Regions from separate parts of the Solibacillus sp. genome, predicted to be linked through region 1. Evidence: riboswitches for the same ligand, from Rfam matches in the RefSeq annotation. Region 1 holds a riboswitch; each other region holds the start of a gene.
What was found. Region 1 has a riboswitch for cobalamin ahead of ABS917_RS07975 (ABC transporter substrate-binding protein). Riboswitches for the same ligand answer to the same signal wherever they lie in the genome.
Positions count from the first base shown of each region.

Region 2: another riboswitch for cobalamin. It lies ahead of metE (5-methyltetrahydropteroyltriglutamate--homocysteine S-methyltransferase); the one in region 1 lies ahead of ABS917_RS07975 (ABC transporter substrate-binding protein).
Region 3: another riboswitch for cobalamin. It lies ahead of cobJ (precorrin-3B C(17)-methyltransferase); the one in region 1 lies ahead of ABS917_RS07975 (ABC transporter substrate-binding protein).
Region 4: another riboswitch for cobalamin. It lies ahead of ABS917_RS07020 (glutaredoxin family protein); the one in region 1 lies ahead of ABS917_RS07975 (ABC transporter substrate-binding protein).

Region 1 covers NZ_JBELZM010000006.1:62,816-68,382, reverse strand. Annotated here, with positions in the region: gene argS (arginine--tRNA ligase) at 1-376, shown strand, start outside; gene ABS917_RS07985 (hypothetical protein) at 396-569, opposite strand; gene ABS917_RS07980 (acyl-CoA dehydrogenase family protein) at 710-1,879, shown strand; cobalamin riboswitch at 1,983-2,173, shown strand; gene ABS917_RS07975 (ABC transporter substrate-binding protein) at 2,314-3,261, shown strand; gene ABS917_RS07970 (FecCD family ABC transporter permease) at 3,254-4,252, shown strand; gene ABS917_RS07965 (adenosylcobinamide amidohydrolase) at 4,252-5,567, shown strand, end outside.
Region 2 covers NZ_JBELZM010000011.1:77,476-83,042, reverse strand. Annotated here, with positions in the region: gene ABS917_RS12065 (hypothetical protein) at 21-200, opposite strand; gene metE (5-methyltetrahydropteroyltriglutamate--homocysteine S-methyltransferase) at 212-2,482, opposite strand; cobalamin riboswitch at 2,645-2,824, opposite strand; gene ABS917_RS12055 (SCO family protein) at 3,056-3,667, opposite strand; gene ABS917_RS12050 (YvrJ family protein) at 3,773-3,913, opposite strand; gene ABS917_RS12045 (DUF2922 domain-containing protein) at 3,972-4,193, opposite strand; gene ABS917_RS12040 (DUF1659 domain-containing protein) at 4,225-4,443, opposite strand; gene ABS917_RS12035 (DUF2621 domain-containing protein) at 4,607-5,041, shown strand; gene ABS917_RS12030 (CcdC family protein) at 5,092-5,567, opposite strand, start outside.
Region 3 covers NZ_JBELZM010000005.1:43,972-49,538, forward strand. Annotated here, with positions in the region: gene ABS917_RS06875 (DUF2785 domain-containing protein) at 1-737, shown strand, start outside; gene ABS917_RS06880 (S16 family serine protease) at 753-1,637, shown strand; cobalamin riboswitch at 1,807-1,993, shown strand; gene cobJ (precorrin-3B C(17)-methyltransferase) at 2,219-3,880, shown strand; gene cobK (precorrin-6A reductase) at 3,889-4,668, shown strand; gene ABS917_RS06895 (precorrin-8X methylmutase) at 4,658-5,323, shown strand; gene ABS917_RS06900 (cobalt-precorrin-5B (C(1))-methyltransferase) at 5,298-5,567, shown strand, end outside.
Region 4 covers NZ_JBELZM010000005.1:68,442-74,008, reverse strand. Annotated here, with positions in the region: gene ABS917_RS07035 (alpha/beta hydrolase fold domain-containing protein) at 1-141, opposite strand, end outside; gene ABS917_RS07030 (hypothetical protein) at 384-569, shown strand; gene dut (dUTP diphosphatase) at 724-1,161, opposite strand; cobalamin riboswitch at 1,333-1,515, shown strand; gene ABS917_RS07020 (glutaredoxin family protein) at 1,671-1,895, shown strand; gene nrdI (class Ib ribonucleoside-diphosphate reductase assembly flavoprotein NrdI) at 1,892-2,260, shown strand; gene nrdE (class 1b ribonucleoside-diphosphate reductase subunit alpha) at 2,257-4,350, shown strand; gene nrdF (class 1b ribonucleoside-diphosphate reductase subunit beta) at 4,338-5,300, shown strand; gene ABS917_RS07000 (NAD(P)/FAD-dependent oxidoreductase) at 5,353-5,567, opposite strand, start outside.

The sequences.
Region 1 (5,567 bases):
AAACCCAGTATATTATGCACAGTATGCACATGCGCGTATTTCATCAATTTTACGTGCAGCAAATGAGCAAGGTTTTAAAGCATCATTGGAAAACCTGAACTTGCTAGTAGCAGAAAAAGAAGAAGATGTGCTTAAAAAAGTCGGCGCATTCCCGCAGATCGTGGCAGATGCAGCGAAACACCGCACACCACACCGTATCGCAAACTACATTCAAGACTTGGCTGCTGCATTCCATAGCTTCTACAATGCAGAAAAAGTATTGAACCAAGATAACAAAGAGCTGACAGAAGCTCGTTTAGCATTAATTACAGCAGTAAAAACTACATTAGCGAATGCACTGAAACTAATCGGCGTAAGCGCACCGGAAAAAATGTAATTCAATATTTCAAAGCACTCTATTTTCTGTAGAAGAAAATAGAGTGCTTTTTCTTTATGTATAGCGGTGTTTCTCCTTTATGATCGATTCGTTCTACATCGTAAGGTAAAAGTTCTTCTTTCGCATCACAATTTTCCACATTAAGGCGAGAATATTCTCCTTTCTCCCGCAAACGTTCCACTTTCGTTAGCAAACACGCCACTTTATGAAACAGTAAAGCGTTCCCAATCCCTATAAAGGAACTGGGGATATCAATTGACTTGTAATTTTCCGAAACGTACTATTAAATTTGACTTCTATATACAGGACAATAAATATGAGGTGGTGCTTTTCATGAGCAAGGAATTATTTATTCAAACCGACGAGCAGCAACAATGGCTGAAAAAGCTCGAAACAATATCAGATAGCGTGAAAGAACATGCTCAGCAAACAGATGAACAAGCGACATTTCCATTTGAAAATTTCCGGAAGCTGAGAGAAATCGGCTATACAAAAATAACATTGCCAAAGGAATATGGCGGAGATGGATTCACAGTATATGATGCGCTGCTACTGCAGGAAACTTTGGCGAGCTTTTGCGGAAGCACGGGTCTGGCTGTTTCGTGGACAATTCAGAATGTGGGCGAGATTTTTGAAAATCGCTATTGGGATGAACAAAAGCTCGACTGGTTTGGCGGAGAAATTGCAAATGGTGCGACAGTCAATCGTGCGGTAAGCGAGTTTGCGATGGGAAGCCCGGTGCGTGGCGGACGTCCGGGTACTTCAGCAAAACGTGATGGTGATTACTATGTAATTAATGGCCGTAAAAACTATACGAGCGGTGCACCGGACCTCGATTATTTTTTAGTGTCGGCATGGATTGAAGATGAGGGCCAGTTAGGATTTTTCCTCGTTCCGAAAACAGCTGAAGGGGTATCGGTCGAAAATACGTGGGATGTTGCGTCAATGCGCGGTACGGGAAGCGATGATTTAGTGCTCGATAATGTACGTGTTGATAAAACAAACTTAGTGGAAATCCCGAACTATTCAACCGGATTTAAGCTGAACGGCTGGCTGCTGCTCATTCCGGCAACTTATTTAGGAATTGCCCAGGCTGCTCGCGATTATGCGGTTGATTTTGCAAATAGCCATTCCCCGAACAGTATTCAAGGAACAATTGCCCAGTTGCCAAACGTGCAAACACTGATCGGAGAAATGGATTTGGCGTTGACGAAAGCACGCTTTACAATTTACGGTGTTGCGGGGCTATACAATGACCCGATTAAAAAGGCGACATTAGTCAATGAAATTAATATTGCGAAACATGTAGTGACAAATACAGCAATCGAAGTTGTTGATAAAGCGATGCGTCTAGTTGGGGCAAAAAGCCTGCAAAGATCAAACCCGCTTCAACGCTATTACCGTGATGTACGTGCAGGTCTGCACAATCCGCCAATGGATGACATTACAATTAAACGATTAGCTGAAACGGCAATTGAAAAAAACTTGAAAGAGAAAGAATAAGTAGTTCTTTTATTCGTAATTTCAACAAAATAAGACAAATTATCTGAAATTTTAGCGAATGAGCATACATTTTTCCGAATATCCGCTATAATAGAGCTATTAACTTTATATGGACGATAAAGGTTCTTACTCGTTGGATTGAGTAAGAAGTAAAAGGGAAATCGGTTCAATTCCGATGCGGTCCCGCCACTGTAATTGCTAGTTGGGAGCAACAGGCCACTGAAAAACTTTCGGGAAGGCGCTCTTCAACGTTTATGCATAAGCCAGGAGACCTGCCTTTATAATGCCCTAAATTAAACCTACGAGGATAGGATATGGCGGATAAATTCTTTTTATTGAATATTATTTGCATATGTAAAGCTTCCTTCATTTATGGTAGGGAGCTTTTTATTTTTGTAGAAAATTATACAACAAAATCTCAGGAGGTTTTTATTTTGAAAAAATGGCAACTGCTTTCTTCCGCAGCATTACTCACATTAACATTGACTGCATGTAATTCGGAAAAAGCAACAGATGAACAATCATCAAAGGGAAGCACAGAAGTAACTGAAGCAGCACAATTTCCGGTTACATTAAAAGATGCTTTGGACAAAGAAATTACACTTGAAAAAGCGCCGCAACGCATCATTACATTAACTCCATCGAATACGGAAATTTTATTCGGCTTAGGATTGAACGATGAAATTATCGCCGTTAACGACAATGATACATACCCTGAAGAAGCATTAACAAAAGAATCGGTTGGCGGCATGGAGTTCAATTTAGAACAAATAATCAGCCTGCAACCCGATTTAGTCTTAGCACATGAATCCGGAATGTACAGCTTCAATGAACAGGCAATTGCGCAGCTTGAAACAGTAGGAATTCCCGTATTTGTTGTAAAAGATGCCAAAACATTTGAAGAAACGTATGAAACGATTGAACAAATCGGGCAGCTGACAAATAAAGAACAAGAAGCCGAAAAAATGGTTGCCTCAATCAAAGAGGGGATAGAAGAAATTGAAGTGAAAGTAGCCGACCTTGAAGAGAAGTCCGTGTTCATCGTTGTGGGAACAGATCCGGATCTTTATGCAGCAGGAGAAGAGACATTCATCAGTGAAATGCTGGACGTGTTAAATGCAGAAAATGCTGTTCCTGAACTAGGGTGGCCGATGTACAGCTCTGAGCAATTTGTAAAAAGCAATCCGGACGTCATTTTAGTAACGTATGAAAACGATATGGCGGCAATTGAGGAAAATGATGCATATGCCGAAATGGATGCAGTGAAAAACGGCAATGTGAAATTGGTCGATGGCGATACTACAAGTCGACAAGGTCCGCGAATTGTTGAAGGTATTGAATCAATAGGTGCTGCAATTTATCCAGAGGTATTTAATGAATAAAAAATATTCAATCGCCTATGTACTATCGATTGGATTACTTTTAAGCAGTATATGGATCGGCATTTCATTCGGGTCTGTTAATTTTCCGTTTTCTACATTATGGGATAAAACAACTGATCCGGTTGCATACAGTATTTTGTGGAAAATACGTATGCCCCGCGTCATTTTAGCCGCATTAATCGGAGCATCTTTAGCGATAGCCGGAGCAGCGTTCCAAGGGTTACTTAAAAACCCTTTGGCGGATCCGTATACATTGGGAATTTCATCTGGAGCCTCGGTAGGTGCGGTTATGACCATCTTTTTAGGGATTTCAATACCGGTGCTCGGTGTCTTCACATTGCCGGTATTCAGTATGGCTGGAGCCGCATGTACGATGATTATCGTCCTGACATTTGCAAGGCTTGTTGACCGTTCGATGAAAATGGAAACGCTGATTTTGACGGGTATAATTTTCAGCTCGTTTTTAGGGTCCTGTATTTCCTTAATGGTTGCACTTACGGGTGAACAGCTAAGAGAAATTATCGGATGGCTTTTAGGAAGTGTGTCGATGAGAGGGTGGCCGTATGTTCAGATGGTGCTGCCGTTTATGGTGATCGGCACAGCACTTATTTGGCTAACTCGCCGTGAACTGAATGCTATGGTTTATGGGGAAGAGCGTGCCCAGTATTTAGGTGTAAATGTTAAGCGCAGCAAGTATATGATTTTGGCGGGCGGTTCCATTTTAACAGGAGCGGCTGTTGCTGCATCAGGGACAATTGGATTTGTCGGATTAGTAGTACCGCATATGATCCGTCTGCTGATCGGAGCAGACCATCGACATTTATTGACATTGTCGTTTTTGAATGGTGCAAGCCTGCTCGTCATTTGTGACTTAGTATCGCGTACAATTATAGCCCCTATCGAACTGCCGATTGGTGTTATTACTTCCTTTATTGGCGCGCCTGTCTTTGCCTATATTTTCTTCAAGCAACGTAGAAAGGTTGTTGCATAATGTTAAGAGTAAATAACTTATCAGGTGGTTATGGCGGGAAAAAGATTATAAAAAATATGACGTTTCACGTGGAAAAAGGAAGAATTCTCGGGATTCTTGGTCCGAACGGTAGCGGAAAATCGACATTACTGAAAATGATAAGTGGTGTGCTGAAGCCTGAAACAGGTGAAATTTTTATCGAAGAGAAACCGCTTAAAAGCTATGACAACAAGCAATTGGCGAAAAAGATGGCAGTTTTGCCTCAATTAAATGCAAGTGCATTTACTAACAGTGTATATGATGCGGTTTCGCTAGGGCGTTACCCGCATCAAAGCGGATTCTTTTCTTCTTGGGCCGAAGAAGATGAAAAGACAGTTCAGCAGGCAATGGAAAGCACAGGTGTTTCGCAATATAAAAATCAGTACTTGGAGTTTTTATCGGGAGGCGAGCAGCAACGGGTATTTATCGCCCAGGCACTTGCACAAAATTCGGAACTGCTTCTATTGGATGAACCGACAAACCATTTGGATATCGCCCACCAAAAGCAGATTCTGGATATGATTCGGATGCAAGTTGAGGTACAGGGGCTGACGGTTGTCTCGATTTTTCATGATATTAACTTGGCATCGCTTTATTGTGATGAACTGCTTCTGTTGGAAAATGGTGAAATACGGGCATTTGGGGAGCCGCATGAAGTCGTGCTGCAGGAGCAGATTGCCGATGTGTATCATGCCCGAATTGCGACATATCCTCACCCGGAGCTGCCAAAACCGCAAATTACGATGCTGCCAACGAATGAAATGGAAAGAAAAGCTGCGACAATCCAGATGGACCAGTTTCAAATTACAGAAGACTATATCGAATATCAGGCACAGGCACCGCTGAAAGTAATTTCTTCTGCTGTCCATAATGCCGGCATAGGCTGGTATGACACATTACTCAATCGTTCTATTTCTCCAGAATACGATATTTATAATGTGAAAGAGGAAACGGAGCAATTTTTAAAAGAGCGCAAGTTTTCTCCCACAAATACAGTCGTTATGCTGACAGCTGTGAAAACAAGCTGTGCAGTAATACGGCATTTCTCGAAAAATAATGTACAAATCCTTGTCATGGTAACAGCAGGGGTAGGAAACAGTGTCGATGTTACGAAAACATATTTGCGGGAAGATGAGCCACATGTCGGTACGATTAATACATGGGTAATCATTAATGGTAAGCTGACAGATGAAGCATTTATTCAGGCGATGATTACAGCAACAGAAGCAAAAACGAAAGCATTGGCAGATCAGCAAATAAAAGATTCAGTGACAAATACGACTGCAACAAGTACCGC
Region 2 (5,567 bases), on a different contig from region 1:
TCTGTTTGTAAAAAATTTATTTAGCCTACTAACACAGCTTTTACAGAATAGTAGGCTTTTTGAATTTCCTTTGCATCCGTTGGGTATGTCGCCATCAATTCATCTCGTAACTCTTTAAGGCTTTTTGTATAACTTCCTGTAAAGCCATTCATTATAGCTGTCAAAAAAACAGGGGTGTAATTTCTTTTCATTCGACTCATAGTGACCGCCCCTAATTCAACTGTTTTAGACGCTTTTTTGCGGCCACCATATTTTTCAATGATGCAATGGTCTCTTGTTCCGTACGTGTTTTCAGACCACAATCGGGATTGATCCAAAATTGTTCTTTTGCGATTACTCTTTTACTATTTTCTATAATGGCCGCCATTTCTTCCACAGTTGGAATACGCGGGCTATGAATATCATATACACCTAAGCCAATTCCAAGTCCATATGGTGTTTCTTTCAGTACTTTTATCAGCTCCCCGTGACTTCGTGACGTTTCAATTGAAATTACATCCGCATCCAATGATTCTATTACATCAATAAAATCGTTAAACTCGCAATAACACATATGTGTATGAATTTGGGTCGTTTCCCGTACACCGCTTGTCGCTAATTTAAATGCTGCTACACTCGCATCGATATAAGCCTTATGCAGACTTTTACGGATTGGCATGCCTTCTTTCAAAGCAGGTTCATCTACTTGAATAATATAGATTCCCGCATTTTCAAGTGCCCTTACTTCTTCTCTTAGTGCCAGGCCGATTTGATAAGCAACTTCTGAGCGCGGTAAATCATTTCTTACAAATGACCAGTTTAAAATTGTAACGGGTCCTGTCAGCATTCCTTTGACCGGTTTTTCCGTAAGTAATTGTGCCGCACTTACTTCCTTAACTGTCATCGGTTCTATCCATTCAACATCTCCGTAAATAATTGGCGGTTTTACACAACGCGATCCGTACGAAACTACCCATCCATTTTTCGTAAAAGCAAATCCGTTTAATTTTTCACCAAAAAATTCCACCATGTCTGTTCGCTCGAATTCTCCATGGACAAGGACATCAAGGCCAAGTTGCTCCTGAATCGCAATCCAACGTGCCGTTTCATTCGCATTGAATGCTTCATACTCTGTTGTTGTAATTTCCCCTTTTCGCCATAAACTACGGTTTTTCTTAACTTCTGCAGATTGCGGGAAACTCCCGATTGTTGTTGTCGGATAGTCTGGTAACTGTAAAAAGGCACGTTGCAGTTTGCTGCGTTTGTTGTAGTTATCTGCTCGGTTAAATGATTCCGGTGTTAATGCGTTTACATGTGCATGTACAGCCTTCTTTTGTCTCGATTCATGAAGTGCCAAGGTGCGGATTGCTTTTTCGCTTTCTAAAAACGCCTGGATATGAAGGACTTCGGGCTGAAGAATTTTCCCTTTAATCATTTGCAGTTCCGTAATTTTTTCATTGGCGAATGCTAGAGCATTTAGCAGCTCTGGCAAAATGCCATCCTCTCCTGCTGTTGTAACTGGCACATGCTGTAGACTGCACGATGTTTGTAGATGGATTGGTGAAAATGGTACATAGGAACGTATTTCCGCAATCAGTGCCAACTGCTTCTGCAACTCGGCTCTCCAAATGTCCCGACCATTAATAATACCTGCATATAGAACTTTATCTTTTGGGAAACCAAACTTTTTTAACGCTGCTAGATTTTCATTTTTCCCATGAACAAAGTCCAGTCCAAAGCCATCAACAGGCAAATCAATCAATGTTTCATAATCGGATAACGCTTCAAAATAAGTTGTGCAGATCGTTTCGACTGTCAGTCCGTTTAATACTTGATGATAGAAATGCTGAACTAATGCTATTTCTTCGGACGTAAGGTCTTTTGTAAGGCTTGGTTCTTCAAGCTGGATCGACGTTGCACCACTTGCTTCCAACGACTGAAGCAACTCCTTATATACCATTACCAGCTGCTGAATATAGTGTTGTTTTTGTTCTGGGCCAACACCTTTCGTCAGTTTATAAAATGTAAATGGACCGATAATAGTCACACGATGGATTGTGCCGGCTGCTTCTATTGCCTCCTGTATATATTGCGCGTAAAAGTTGTGTTGCAATGCCAGTTTCTGTCCTTCGTATTCCGGTACAATATAGTGATAATTCGTGTTGAACCATTTCGTCATTTCACTTGCCACCACGTTTTCAGCACCGCGCGCCATTGCAAAATACGCGGTTAAATGATGCTGCAATGAAAGGTGGTCGTATCTTGATGGAATCATATTAAACATAACGGCTAAGTCAAGCATGCGGTCATAATATGTAAAATCTCCTACTGTTAAAATATCCAGCCCTAAATCCTGTTGCTGCTGAAGTTGAGCGATGCGTAAGTTTTTCATTTCCTGTTCATAACTTCCTAAAGATAGTTGTTCTTTCCAAAACGCCTCTGTTACACGCTTCCACTCACGATTCGGTCCAATATACGGATAGCCAATTACTGCTGTTTTCATAAACAATTCCTCCTTAAATTTGTTACATAAAAACCAAAACCCCTCTTTCCAAATGAAAGAGGGGTGTGAATGTTTAAGAGATTGACAAAAGAAACCTTTGTATTATCAAAGGAAGTTGTCTCACTTTCGCACAAAATCACCACCTATTTCCACGTAGGTATTGGCGTGTACTAGTTTCCGGCAGGTCTCCTGGCTCATCATCAACGTTCTTGTGATCCTTCCCATCATTAGACAGTGGTTGAATATCACGAACTCCGATTTACAGTTGCGGGACAGCACCAGACTTTCACTGGTTTCCCTTTTCAGCTTGTTCTCACAAGCACCGTAACTTACACAGTATGTAATTTCGTATACTATATCATAGAAAATGAGTTTTGAAAATTCTTTTTATTTCTTGCATCCTGTATATGCGGATTGAATTATTTCAGCTAATGCAGTGTGCTTTTTAATGAAATATGGAATGATATTAGCATATTTCGCTCTTTTATTAGAAATGTCCGCAGTAAACCCCACAAAAAAACTTGCTCAAAAAGCAGCTGCACTTTTTTCGCAAGTTAATCTAACATTTCACTATTATTTTAGACGTTCTTCAATGAGTGCTTCCATATCACTCGCAATCGTTTCATATGGAACACCATCTTCTCCCGTGCCATAACCTGAATAGTTTTTCACGGCAATTCCTTTTTCATCCACTAGGAAAAATGTATCAGCGTGGATAACTTGGTCATTCCCTTCAATTGACTGGACAGGTGTTTTAAATGAGTTTCTAGCAAATTGTTCAATAAATTTTTGATCGTACCCTGTCAGCATATGCCATTTTGATTCATCAACTGGTGTATGGCGCGATAAATATTCTGTCAAACGCTCTGGTGTATCGTAGTCCGGGTCTACTGAAAACGCGACAATTTTATAATCTTCCAGCCCCTTTTTTTCGAGGTGGTCCTGTATCCGGGTCATATTCATCGTCATTGGCGAGCAAATGGTTGTACAACTTGTGAAGATGAACATTGCCAGCCATGGTTCCCCTTTTAGGCTTTCCAGTGTCACTTCATTGTTACGGTGATCGGTCATCGTAAACCCGCTAATCTCAAAGTTGGTCGTCGGTTTAAACTGATAATTGCTGCATGCTGTGAGAACTGTCGCTGCCAAGAGCATAAGTGCGAATACAATTTTTTTCGTTTTCATTTCTCTCTCTCCACTCTTTGAACATTACTCTCATCTTACCCAATATTTAGTATATTCTCAATAGTTATTGGAAGAAGGATGTGTGTCAACATTGTGAAGAGTTTTTTATGCTCTATCTGCGGGATGATGTAATGATACAAGTGCTGTATGAATCGCTTCAAGTTTTGTTTCAATCCGATACAGTAAATAAAAAGATATAAAGATCGGAAATGTTACTTCCTGAAGAATCGCTATCCACTGGTCCATTAAAATTCCTCCTTACTTGAGAAAGCCGGCAAAGCATCATACTTCACCGGCCTTACTATTAACTGTTCAGTTCGATCGCCGTGACATTACGTTCAACGATGCGCGCTGATTTTTTCACATTGAACAAAAATCCGTCCTTTGAAAATACTGCCTGATCCATAATTGTTTGCATCGCTGCATTTACTTCAGCTTCCGTTAAATTCGGCTTCGGATCATTAATGTTGATCGTCATCGTATTCCCTGCAATGTTGGCAAATGTCAATTGTAATACTTGTGCCATATTCTCACCTCCCGTTCTTTGCTAATACTAATTAAGCTGTAATACTTTCTTTCTGCGTTTTCACAGATTCGATATAATCGAAATCTGTTAAGCCGACGATTGTAGTTGCAACTGTATATAGCTGCTGAGCTGTTGCATTTCTTTCCAAGTTACGGAATGTAGAACTTTTAATAATCGGCTCGTTAAATTCATCAAGACCTGTCTGATAAAATACTGTCAATGTTGCAGATAAAAATCCGAATTCGTTCATGTTTATCACCTCCTTGCCCTATATATGTCATGATTTACCGAAAAAAGGGACAATGACGATGAAAAATTTTACAAAACCTTATATAATAGACAATAATGAGGTTTATCACCAGTAGGTTAGTAGAAGGAATTTCAAGACAATATTTTGTAATGAGGTGAACATTGTGGGCTTAGATGGCTGGTTTTTATGGTTTATTTTATTTTGGGTTGTAGTATTGATTTCGCTTATGGGGATTGGCGGCTTTTTTATGTTCCGAAAGTTTCTGAAGGCCCTGCCAAAACAGGACGGAAAATCGGATCTAGATTGGCAAAACATATACTTAGATAAAACGATTCATCTTTGGGGAGAAGATGAAAAACAATTACTTACCGAGCTTGTCAGTCCTGTACCAGAGCTATTCCGCCAAGTTGCCAAAGAAAAGATTGCCGGTAAAATCGGTGAAATTGCACTGAATGAGCGTGCCTCAAAAATCGACCTGGACTTAATTATTCGTGGCTATATTATCGCTTCACCTAAACGCGACCATAAGTTTTTGCGTAAAAAACTCGATGAAATGAAAATTGATACGACGAACTATAACGATTTATTTGAGGCATAGACGAAAAAAGACTGTCTTTAAAAGTATAAAACTTTTAGAGACAGTCTTTTCTATGCGACAATATGCGATTTTTCAAGCTTTTTATATTTAATAAGCATACCGATTCGCCACGGCAAAATCATCGAGAACGCCAAGATGAAGAACATACCGGCAAGTTCACCGACATCGAATGTTTCGGCAAATATTAATTTTAAAATAATACGTAGTACTAATAATCCCACTAATATGAATGGAAATGCTTTAGATTGCTTCATATAAATTGCGCCGTCTCGCACTTCGAACTTCGACGTTAAGATTAATACAGATGAAAATAACAAGCCAAGTGCGGCCGCTTCCATAATTTGAATTGGCGCTACACGAAACTCCTCAAAAATAAACATCAGCGCGCCTGTTGACATCGCAAAAGGCGGAATGAGTATTTTTTTCGTGGATACCGGCTTTTTTTGTGCACGCAGTCTTATGAACATAACGAAAGAGCCCATTATGACTGCCATAATCGTCGAACCAATTAATAAATAGTGAGAAG
Region 3 (5,567 bases), on a different contig from region 1:
GATTAATCGAGTTCATGCTAAAAAATACCGGAAATACGGATGGACATTTACGTGATCACTTAATTTATCGGGGATTTTGCGAATTAATTCTGAATGAACAATATACTGACAAACAATTAAATGCAATATTAAAAACATGTTTGGATGATGAGCATCTTTATTTAAATATTACACACAATGCCCCTTCTGATGATGTTTTTACAAAATCATTTTCAGCACTTGTTATTACGCTTATTTTAGGGAAAGACCGTGAAAAAAGAATTTTGCCTGAAGAACTCGTAGTTGAGGCTATTCACCGTAGTATTCGTTATTTATTTTTTGAGAAGGATTACCGGGGTTTTGTCAATACGAAGGGCTGGGCACATGCGGTTGCACATGGAAGTGACTTATTGACAGAAGCAATTAGACATCCGTTGATGACGGATTCACAATTATTTTGTAGTGCATTACAAAGTTTAAAAAGCTGTCTTCATACTGAATATGCTTTAATCGATGAGGAAGAAGAACGCATGTTACCGGTCATTGATGCATTACTGGATAAGGGACTGACGGATGAGCAATTGTTAACGTGGCTAAAAGAATTGCATTACATAGAAGTAGAGAATTGGCATAAGAAATACCGGTATGAATGGAACGTGAAGAAATTCGAGGCAACATTATTAAAGCATTTATTAAGTTCAACCAAATGTACACAAACAACTAATTGGATTGTTTTTGGAAGTCCAACTATAGTTTAGCAAGGAGTTGAAAAATTGAGACGTCTTTTTTTAATGATACTGCCGTTCTTTTTATACATAACAGGTTTACTATCATATTATTTTGATAACATTAACGGTTATCAATTTATTATTTTTATCATGGTGGGCTTGGGTATTTCAATTTTCGGTTTTTTTCTTTACCGAAACAACAAGAAGTTGAAAGCAGCTTTTTTGGGGATTTTTTATATACTAGCTCTATTGGCTATGTTCGAAAGCCGACTGATTGAATATGAAAAGTATACTTACTTTCTTGTCTCATATAACGAGCCTTTTGAAATAGTCGAAGATTCAGGTATCAATGTACTGGCAGTGGAAGTTATTGAAGCTCCATATATAACAGATTTGGACTACCTAATTCATAGTGTGGAATTTTCAACTAATAAAGAAATTCTGGATGTGGAAGTTGTCACGAATAAAATCCGGTACCGTTCGAAAAACGAAGAATTACTAAGTTATGTACGTCCTGCGGAGAAACATTTTGAAACAATGAAGGAAAATGTCAATGCTTATTTACCTGAAAACTCTTCTGCTATTAATCGATTTTTAGAAAGAGAGGATATAGAAGGTGACAGTGCAGGACTTGCCGCTGTTTTAAGCGCTCTTATCGAAAATGGTGACGTTAACAATGACGTTCCGATTGCCGTAACAGGAGCGATTGATAGCAAAGGTAATGTGAAGGAAATTGGTTCGATAAAAGCGAAAATCTTAATTGCTGAACAAAGCGGCTTTTCTCATATTCTAATACCTATGGAAAATGAAGAAGAGGCGAAGAAAGTAAAAATAAATGAGCAACCTGATATCAAAATTATTGCTGTCACATCTATAAATGATGCCGTGGATTATGTAAAAAAGCTAAATGAACCCGTAACAGGAAAATAATAAAGTGAATAATTGAAATTAAACAACCTTTGATTAGTTGTATAGTAAATTTATGTATAAAACACCTAATACACGACTAATAAACGCTCCAGTTATGCTCAGAAGCTTATGGAGAAAATAATTACCCTATCATTTTTTAACAGACTATGTTATTTTTATAATAATTTAATAATTTGCAATTTAAATGAGTGCTTACAGATTTTTGTAAGGTAAAAGGGAAATTAGTGCAAGACTAATGCAGCCCCCGCTACTGTAATAGCTGATGAAATCACAATGAATCACTGTCGTAATGATGGGAAGATGTGAAAGTAAAAGGAAGCTTAAGCCAGGAAACCTGCTTATTTAAACGATACTTACTTTTCGGAGGGAGAGGTATAGGCGAAACAAGTAATTGTTTTTGTGTTTTCTATACTTTTTTAGTATTAATTTCACATGCCCGTACCTCTTTCTGATGAGAGGTGCGGGCATTTTTTATTTCTTAGTGGATACGTAATACCAGTTTTTATTGGGATCCACACAAGTAAAATTATCATCACTCCCTATGGGGCGAGATGTATTTTTCTATAACGGAGGGTGTATACATGCAAAAGGGAAAAATCTTTGTTGTAGGGTTCGGTCCTGGAGATCGTGAACATATAACAAAACGTGCAGTCGATGCGCTACAGCAAAGTGATCACATTATGGGCTACAAAACGTATGTAGAACTGATTGAGCATTTAGTGACTGCGAAAACCATTGTCAGTACGGGAATGACTGAAGAAGTTTCACGTGCACAAGAAGCTGTAAAACAAGCTGAAGCCGGCCATATTGTTGCCGTTATTTCCAGTGGGGATGCGGGTGTTTACGGGATGGCGGGGCTCGTATATGAAGTATTAATCGAAAAGGGCTGGACTGCAAAAGTAGGCATTGAAGTAGAAGTTGTTCCGGGTATATCTGCGATTAACTCCTGTGCAAGTTTACTCGGCGCTCCGGTTATGCATGATTCGTGCACAATTAGTTTAAGTGACCATTTAACACCTTGGACGGTAATTGAAAAAAGGATTGAGGCAGCTGCAATGGCAGACTTTGTCGTTGCGTTCTACAATCCGAAATCTGGCAGACGCACGAGACAAATTGTTGAAGCACAGCGTATTTTGCTTAAGTATCGTTCTCCGGATACACCTGTTGGACTAGTAAAAGCTGCTTACCGAGATACGCAGGATATTGTGTTAACTACACTAGAAGAGATGCTGGAACACGATATCGGAATGTTGACTACGGTAGTCGTAGGGAATTCCTCAACATTTTACTATGATAATAAAATTATTACACCTCGTGGTTATCAGCGTAAATATACGTTGGGAGAAGAAAAACAACTATTAAAACCGCACCAACGTTTGAAAAAAGAAGCGGAACCTTGGGCGTTGGATCAGGAAACGGGTGAAGCAAAGACAGGGTATGAAAAAATTGAAGCTATCGAGAAAAAAATAGTTGAACCAGCAGCCATTAAAATAACCGCATTACAGCTTGCAAATGAAGCATTAGCGCTCGTACATAAAGAAACGTCAGTAGTAAAAGTTGAAGAAAATCCTTTTTTAGTTCAGCAAGAAGTGGAATCCATATTTGAGTTTGCTGTATCACCAGGTGTTGCCAATAAAATGATTACACCTGCACAAATGATTACATTGGCAGAGGTTGTAGGGGAACGGGGTACGATGGAATATACGCCCGATCATCGTCTCGTGTTGAAGGTACCAACTGATTCACCTCAAAGAATCGTAGAAACGGTAGAAAAAACGGGTTTACTTGTTCAACCTGTCGGCGACGTAGTAATCGTCAAGGCGTGTGATTTCTGTTACGGCGAAAAAGCGGAATCCATTCCTTATGCTGAACAGATCATGGAAACGCTCGGGGGCATTAAAATGCCGAAAGAGCTGCACGTCGGTTTTAATGGATGCGGTATGGCATGTTATCGAGCGGTTTTTGATGATATCGGCATTGTTTACCGTAAGAAAAAGTTCGATTTGTTTATCGGCTCTAAACCAGTTGGGCGAACAGCTCATGCTGCACAACCTGTCCTGGAGGGAATCGATCCGGAAAAATTGATTCCTTTACTAACGGATATCATTGCGGACTATAAAGAAAATGCACATCCTAATGAGCGTTTCTTTAAATATTTTAAACGTGTGAAGAAAATACTGAATTTCAATTATGTTGATATGTCATGCAAAATTAAAGTGGAAGAAGCCCCGTGTGGAGATTAGGTGAGACGATGATTTTATTTTTAGCGGGAACAAGTGATGCAAGAGAGCTGGCGAGTCGATTAATGCAAGCCGGCTATGATCTGGTGGCCACTGTTGTTACGGATTCTGCTGCTGCGAGTCTAAAAGATGCGAATGTTCCATATCATGTCGGTCGCTTAACAGAACAGCAAATGTCGGAACTGATCGAAGAACGATACGTAACAACGGTGGTAGATGCAAGTCATCCGTATGCGGAAGAGGCTTCTAAAACAGCGATGGCTGCTGCAAATATAACGGGTATACCCTATATTCGATATGAACGTCCCCAACAAAGCTATGTACATCTGCTCGTTACGGAAGTGGAAACGTATAAAGAAGCGGCAATTGCTGCATCCGCACATTCAGGAACAATTATGTTGACGACAGGCAGTAAAACGCTCGCAGTTTTTACGGAGCAATTATTACATAACGAAAATATTCGTCTTGTCTGCCGGATGCTGCCAAATAAAGAGAATATGGATAAATGCAATGCACTTGGTGTGAAGCAACGCGATATTATCGCAATCCAAGGACCGTTTTCTAAAGAATTGAATAAAGCGCTTTACGAACAGTTCAGCACAACACTTATTATTACAAAGGAAAGCGGGAAAGTCGGTTCTGTAGACGAAAAGATGGATGCGGCTCTGGAAATGGGTATTCCCGTCATCTTAATTAAAAGACCAAAAATACAATATGAAAACTTATGCACTTCATTTGAGGAAGTGTTTGAAAAATTAGGAGGCAAAAACAATGGCAAATATGAATTTTAATACAGATTTCGTACCACTAACAGTAGACCCGGACAAAATTTATGACTATAGTTTTGCGATGATTAAAGAAGAAATGGGCGAGCATCCATTTACGGATGAACAATGGCTTGTCGTTCGCCGTGTTATCCATGCTTCAGCAGACTTCGAACTGGGCCGCAGCATGATTTTTACGGATGATGCGATTGAAGCGGGCATTCAGTCAATTTTAGCTGGACGTCATGTTGTTGCCGATGTTCAGATGATTGAAAGTGGATCAGGGCGTAAACGATTCCAAAAACATGGTGGGGATTTGCATTGTTATATCGCAGATGAAGATGTATCAATCGAAGCAAAAAAACTGGGAACAACTCGTGCCATTATTTCGATGCAGAAGGCGACGCAACTACAAGAAGGCGGAATTTATGCAATCGGGAATGCTCCAACAGCATTACTTGAATTAATTCGCCTGATTAAAGAAGGTCTTGCAAAGCCGGATTTAATTATCGGAATGCCTGTTGGGTTCGTTTCGGCAGCAGAATCAAAAGCGGAATTAGCGATTTTAGAAGGAATTCCGTTTATTACGAATGTAGGAAGAAAAGGTGGCAGTACTGTAACCGTCGCAGCATTAAATGCCATCTCAATCATGGCAGATGAACGAGCAAAAGAAGCGAAATAAAAAAGATCCGTCGGAAATGCGTCACGGCTATACAACTGGAGCTTGTGCAACTGCGATGACAAAGGCTGCCTTGTACGCACTTGTGACCGGAGAAGTTCCTGAACATGTAACGATTCATTTACCTGTAGGAAAGGATGCCACATTTACGGTGGCATCATTTGCAGTAAAGGACAATGAAGTGATGTGTGAAACGATTAAAGATGCCGGGGATGATCCGGATGCAACACATAAAGCACGTATTCAA
Region 4 (5,567 bases), on a different contig from region 1:
GTTATGTTTCATTGCAATAAATTCATCGAGCAGTCGTAAATCCATAAATTTCTTCTTTGTTCCTCGCAGTATTAAAAACTTCTCAAACAACACACTTTGCACGCTACGCATACAATGCCTCCATCCTATTTTTTCTACTATGATTCTTATGCATTCGACTAAAATTGATTGATCACCTTCTAAACGGATAAACGTTTCTATATATCCTTATGCATACTTAGTACCTATTAGAAAATAAATTCTAAAGGAGGGAATGATGGTACTCATTGGATTTTAGAAAGATCTACCTGATGGGCGTTATAATTGTGAACTTTTGTATTTACCGATTTCAAAAATTGTGACACAGATCGATATTCAGTCAAAAGGAGAGGAAGGAAACTACTATGGTTGATTTAGATTTTTTAATTCAGTACGGATTCATATTATTAGTGATTTCAATTACGACATTTGTCTTGTCTATGTATTTCCGGAAAAAGCCGAAAGTGGATAAAGGATTTAAGTTTGCCTATCATATCGCCGTAAATTTTTACGCACGATTTATTCAATCCCGTTTTGTATTTTTCCGTTAGCAATCATTTATTATTTTGAAAGGTTTTCCGCTAACTTTATATTTGTTACGCTGTTGCTCGTGATCGTATTTGTTTTTCAAACGTCATACAATTACATAAAGTGGAAAAAAGAAGATTAAAAGCCTGTGTTCATCCGAAAGCAGGCTTTTTTTCATTATTTCACTCCGCTCGAACCAAAGCCCTTATCACCGCGCTCCGTATCCGACAGTTTGTCTGTTTCTTCAATGAAAACTTGCGGAACATATTGAATGACTAGCTGGGCGATGCGCATTCCTTTCTCAATCGTAAAAGGTTCTTTCCCGTGATTGATTAAAATCACGCCGATTTCACCGCGATAGCCAGCATCGATCGTACCTGGACTATTTAACACCGTAATCCCATGTTTGAGTGCCAATCCACTACGTGGGCGTACTTGCGCTTCTGTTCCCTCCGGCAGTTCGATTTGAAGACCGGTTTTAATTAATGCGTATTCACCAGGCAGTAAAACTTTCTCTTCAACCGCGCTTAAATCCATCCCTGCATCCCCTTCCCGTGCCTGTTTCGGTAATACAGCATCCGGGTGGGTTTTCTTAATTTTCAATTGAATCGACATATTCAACCAACTTTCTCATTAATAAAATCTATTTACATGCAGTTATAACAAAACCATATTTTTTCTTTATTTTCAATAGGGAGTTTTCTAGAAATCTTATTGGATTTATGTTATCTTTCTTTAGGCTCTTTACTTTTATGTTGTTAAAGCTTATACTCAATTCAACTATATATTGTGTTTTTTTATCACGGTACTACTAAATGTAGTTTAAAAGGGAAGTTTGGTGTGAATCCAACGCTGTCCCCGCAACTGTAAATGCTGACTGAAGACGAATAGACCACTGTGCAATGCATGGGAAGGTATGTCTGACGGATGAGGCAAAGCCAGGAGACCTGCCGCGTTAAAACTACGTACATTTCTTCGGGGAATAGGAAATGGAGGCGCTCTTTAACTCGTTTCCATTTCAAGCTATCCTGTTTTCCGGGATAGCTTTTTTATTTGTCACAAATCTCTCCCGCATACTGTACGACACGATAACTAGTAATATTTATATAGCGAGGGATTCTAATATGAAACTTTATACGAAAACAATTTGCCCGAAATGCCTATGGGTAAAATCAGAACTTGATGCAGCCAACTTGGAAGTAGAGGTCATCAATATCGACCAGGACGAAACAGCAAAACAACAAGTAATCGATGCAGGTTTTCTGTCTGTGCCGTTATTTGAAATAAACGGTGAGTTCATTTCAGAGCCGACTTCTATTATCGATCGCATTTCTGAAATGACTGCATGATTATTTATGCTTCACGAACTGGCAATGTACGATACATCGTGCAAAAACTCGGCTTACCCGCAAAGGATCTGGCCGAGATGGTGAAAATCGATGAACCGTATCTTTTATTTACATATACGGATGGATTAGGCTCTGTCCCCCCTATCGTCGACCAGTTCATGACTGCGAACTTTGAATTATGCAAAGGAATTATCGTAAGCGGAAACCGGAATTTCGGTCATGCTTTTTTCGGCCGTGCTGGTGACCTTTTAGCTGCACAATACGGAATTCCGTTAATTGAAAAAGTGGAAATGCGGGGAACTCCGGCTAATTACGAGTCGATTACAGATTACTACCACTCCATTTGGAAAGAGGCATCGATATGAAACAGTATTTAAAATTAAATAACGATATATTAAACCGTTACCGTGCAACCGGTGAACTTGATTTGGCGAAAGACAAAGAAGCAACACGCCGCTATTTTCTGGAAGACGTCAATGTCCGTTTACGCTACTTTATTGATATTGAGGAAAAAGTGCGCTATTTAGTTGATGAAGGCTATTACGAAAAAGAGTTTTTTGATTTCTACTCGATGGACTTTATTAAACGGATGTACAAAAAAGCCTATTCCTACAAGTTCCGGTTCCCTTCATTCATGAGTGCTTCAAAGTTTTACGAAAGCTATGCGATGAAAAGCCGTGACGGAAAAGAAATTCTGGAAAAGTACGAGGATCGAATTGTCATCATCGCCCTTTATTTAGCACAAGGTGATGAAATGTTGGCGGAAAAGGCCATCGAAGCGGTCATGACTGCCTACCAGCCAGCAACCCCAACTGCTTTAAACAGCGGGAAAAAGGCGCGTGGTGAGCTTGTCTCATGCTTTAAACTGACAATGGATGACACGATGAACTCGATTGCCGAGAACATCGGTTACTGTCTGGAGCTTTCCCGTTTAGGCGGCGGTGTCGGGGTAAACTTGACCGATCTTCGTCCTTTAGGTGATCCGATAAAAGGGATCTTAAACCGTGCGAGCGGGGTTATGCCCGTTGCGAAACTGCTGGAGAATTCATTCTCATATTCGAATCAGCTTGGTCAAAGAAATGGTTCAGGAGTCGTCTACCTGAATGTTTTCCACGGTGATATTGAAGCGTTCATCTCTTCCAAGAAACCAAATGCCGACGATAAAATCCGATTAGCTACACTATCTACAGGGATTATTCTACCCGATATTTTCTTTGAACTGATGCGCCGAGATAAAGATATCGTCTTGTTCAGTTCATATGATATTTATAAAGAATACGGGAAACGCATGTCGGAAATTTCGATTACAGAAATGTACTATGAGCTATTGGATAATCCGAACATCCGTAAACTGAAACGATTAAATGCCCGTAAACTATATACGGAAATTAAAAAAGCGCAGTTTGAATCGGGTTACCCTTTTGAAATATTCGATGATAATGTTAATAACGAGCATCCATTAAAAGAAATCGGACGTGTGAAGATGTCGAATCTGTGCACCGAAATTCTCCAATACCAGCAAACAAGTGTTGTTACCGATCAAAACGAGCCGAATGAATATGGCCTCGATGTTTCTTGCAATTTAGGATCGATCGACATTCACGAAGCAACGAAAGTTCAGGATTTCGGACAGCTTGTCGATACAGCAATGCGTCTTTTGACGAATGTCTCAACGATGACCGATATTGTAAACGTCCCTTCTGTGTCGAAAGCCAACAAAGTGATGCACTCTGTAGGATTGGGCGTTATGAACTTGCATGGACACCTCGTACAAAGCGGAATCCGTTATGGCTCCAAAGAGTCAATTGAATTTATCGATGCGTTTATGGAAGCACTGAATTATTACTCATTAAAAGCATCAATGGAAATCGCGAAGCAAAAGAACGAAACGTTTTATCGATTTGAGGAAAGTGATTATGCGAGCGGTGTTTACTTTGAAACTTATATATATAAAGAAGAAAAAGAACTTACACCTGAAGTGATTAAAGCACTTGGGGGTACACCGATCATTACTCAAAATATGTGGCAGCAGTTGAAGGCCGACGTTTTGGAGCATGGATTGTTCCACTCATATAGACTTGCAATTGCTCCAACTGGCTCCATTTCCTACATCCGCAGCTGTACCGCTTCCATTGCCCCTGTTACAGAACGCGTGGAGGTTCGCGATTATGCTGACAGCCGTACAATTTATCCGATGCCATTTTTAACGAATGAAAACCAGGAACTTTATACCGAAGCATATGAAGTAAACCCGTATGAACTGATCGACCTTTACGCAGCAGCGCAAAAGCATGTGGACCAGGGGATTTCCATGACACTATACGTAACAGATCAGTGGAACACAGAACAATTGGCAAAAGCTTATATATATGCGTGGACGAAAGGCATTAAAACTGTTTATTACGTACGCCAACGTTTACTTACAATTGAGGAGTGTGTCGCATGTCAAATTTAACGTATAAAGCAGTCAACTGGAATACCCCGACGAGTGAACTCGCTCGCATTTTTTGGGACCAGCAATGGAAACAAATCTGGTTCCCCGAAGAAATTGCAGTCAGTAAAGACGTCAAACAATGGAAGGAATTCGAGCATCAGGATACATACAAAAAAGTATTCGGCGGCCTGACATTGCTTGATACGGTACAAACGAACATCGGCATGAATGAAATTGCCAAGTACACACCTGATTTCCAGGAGAAAGCGGTGTTAACCGTATTCGGATCGTTTGAAGCAATCCATGCAAAGTCTTATTCATATATTTTTACAACACTATGTACAAACACTGAAATCGACGAAGTTTTCGAATGGGTGCAAAAAAATGAGTTTCTTCAATATAAAGCAAACCGCATCGGTGAAGTATACACTGCTATAAAAGAAGATGACCCGGAAAGCTTATGGAAGGCAATGTTCGCTTCAGTCATGCTGGAAAGCTTCTTATTCTATTCCGGCTTCTTCTATCCTCTTTATTTAGGAGGACAGGGCGTACTGCGAAACAGTGCAGAAGTGATTAGTTTAATCTTGCGCGACGAATCAATCCACGGAGTAGCAGTCGGCTTTTTCGCCCAGAACATTTTCAAAACGTTCTCTGCAGAAAAACAGCAGGAGCTTACTTTGTGGGGCTATGAATATTTACTCGATTTATATCAAAATGAAATGAAGTATACCGATGATTTATACGCAGAAACGGGACTTTCCCCTGAAGTGAAAAAATACGTGCGCTACAATGCGAATAAAGCGCTCATGAACTTGGGGTTCGATACGATGTTCCCTGACGAGGAAGTCAACCCGATAGTAATGAACGGGATTTCCAATACAGGGTCAACCTATGATTTCTTCAGTCAAAAAGGAGCGACATATGCGGTTGCTAAAGTGGCCCCTATAACTGATGATACGTTTAAATTCTAAAAGAAACGCTATACCAAAAATCTGGTATAGCGTTTCTTCCTATTTAATAAGTTCATTTTATCCATTCTTTAAAAATCGGGTCATGTGTTGAAACTATCGGCTGGTAATTCGCCCCTTCGTGTAAATATTGAAAGGCCGCATTTACTGCTTGCATTGCGTCATGTGTTGCCCCGTGGATGAGTTTCAGTTTACCTTGCTCATAGCGGGCATCCCCTGCTACAAAATACCCGCGACAATTCGTTAAACCATTATCTCTTTGCGCTATAC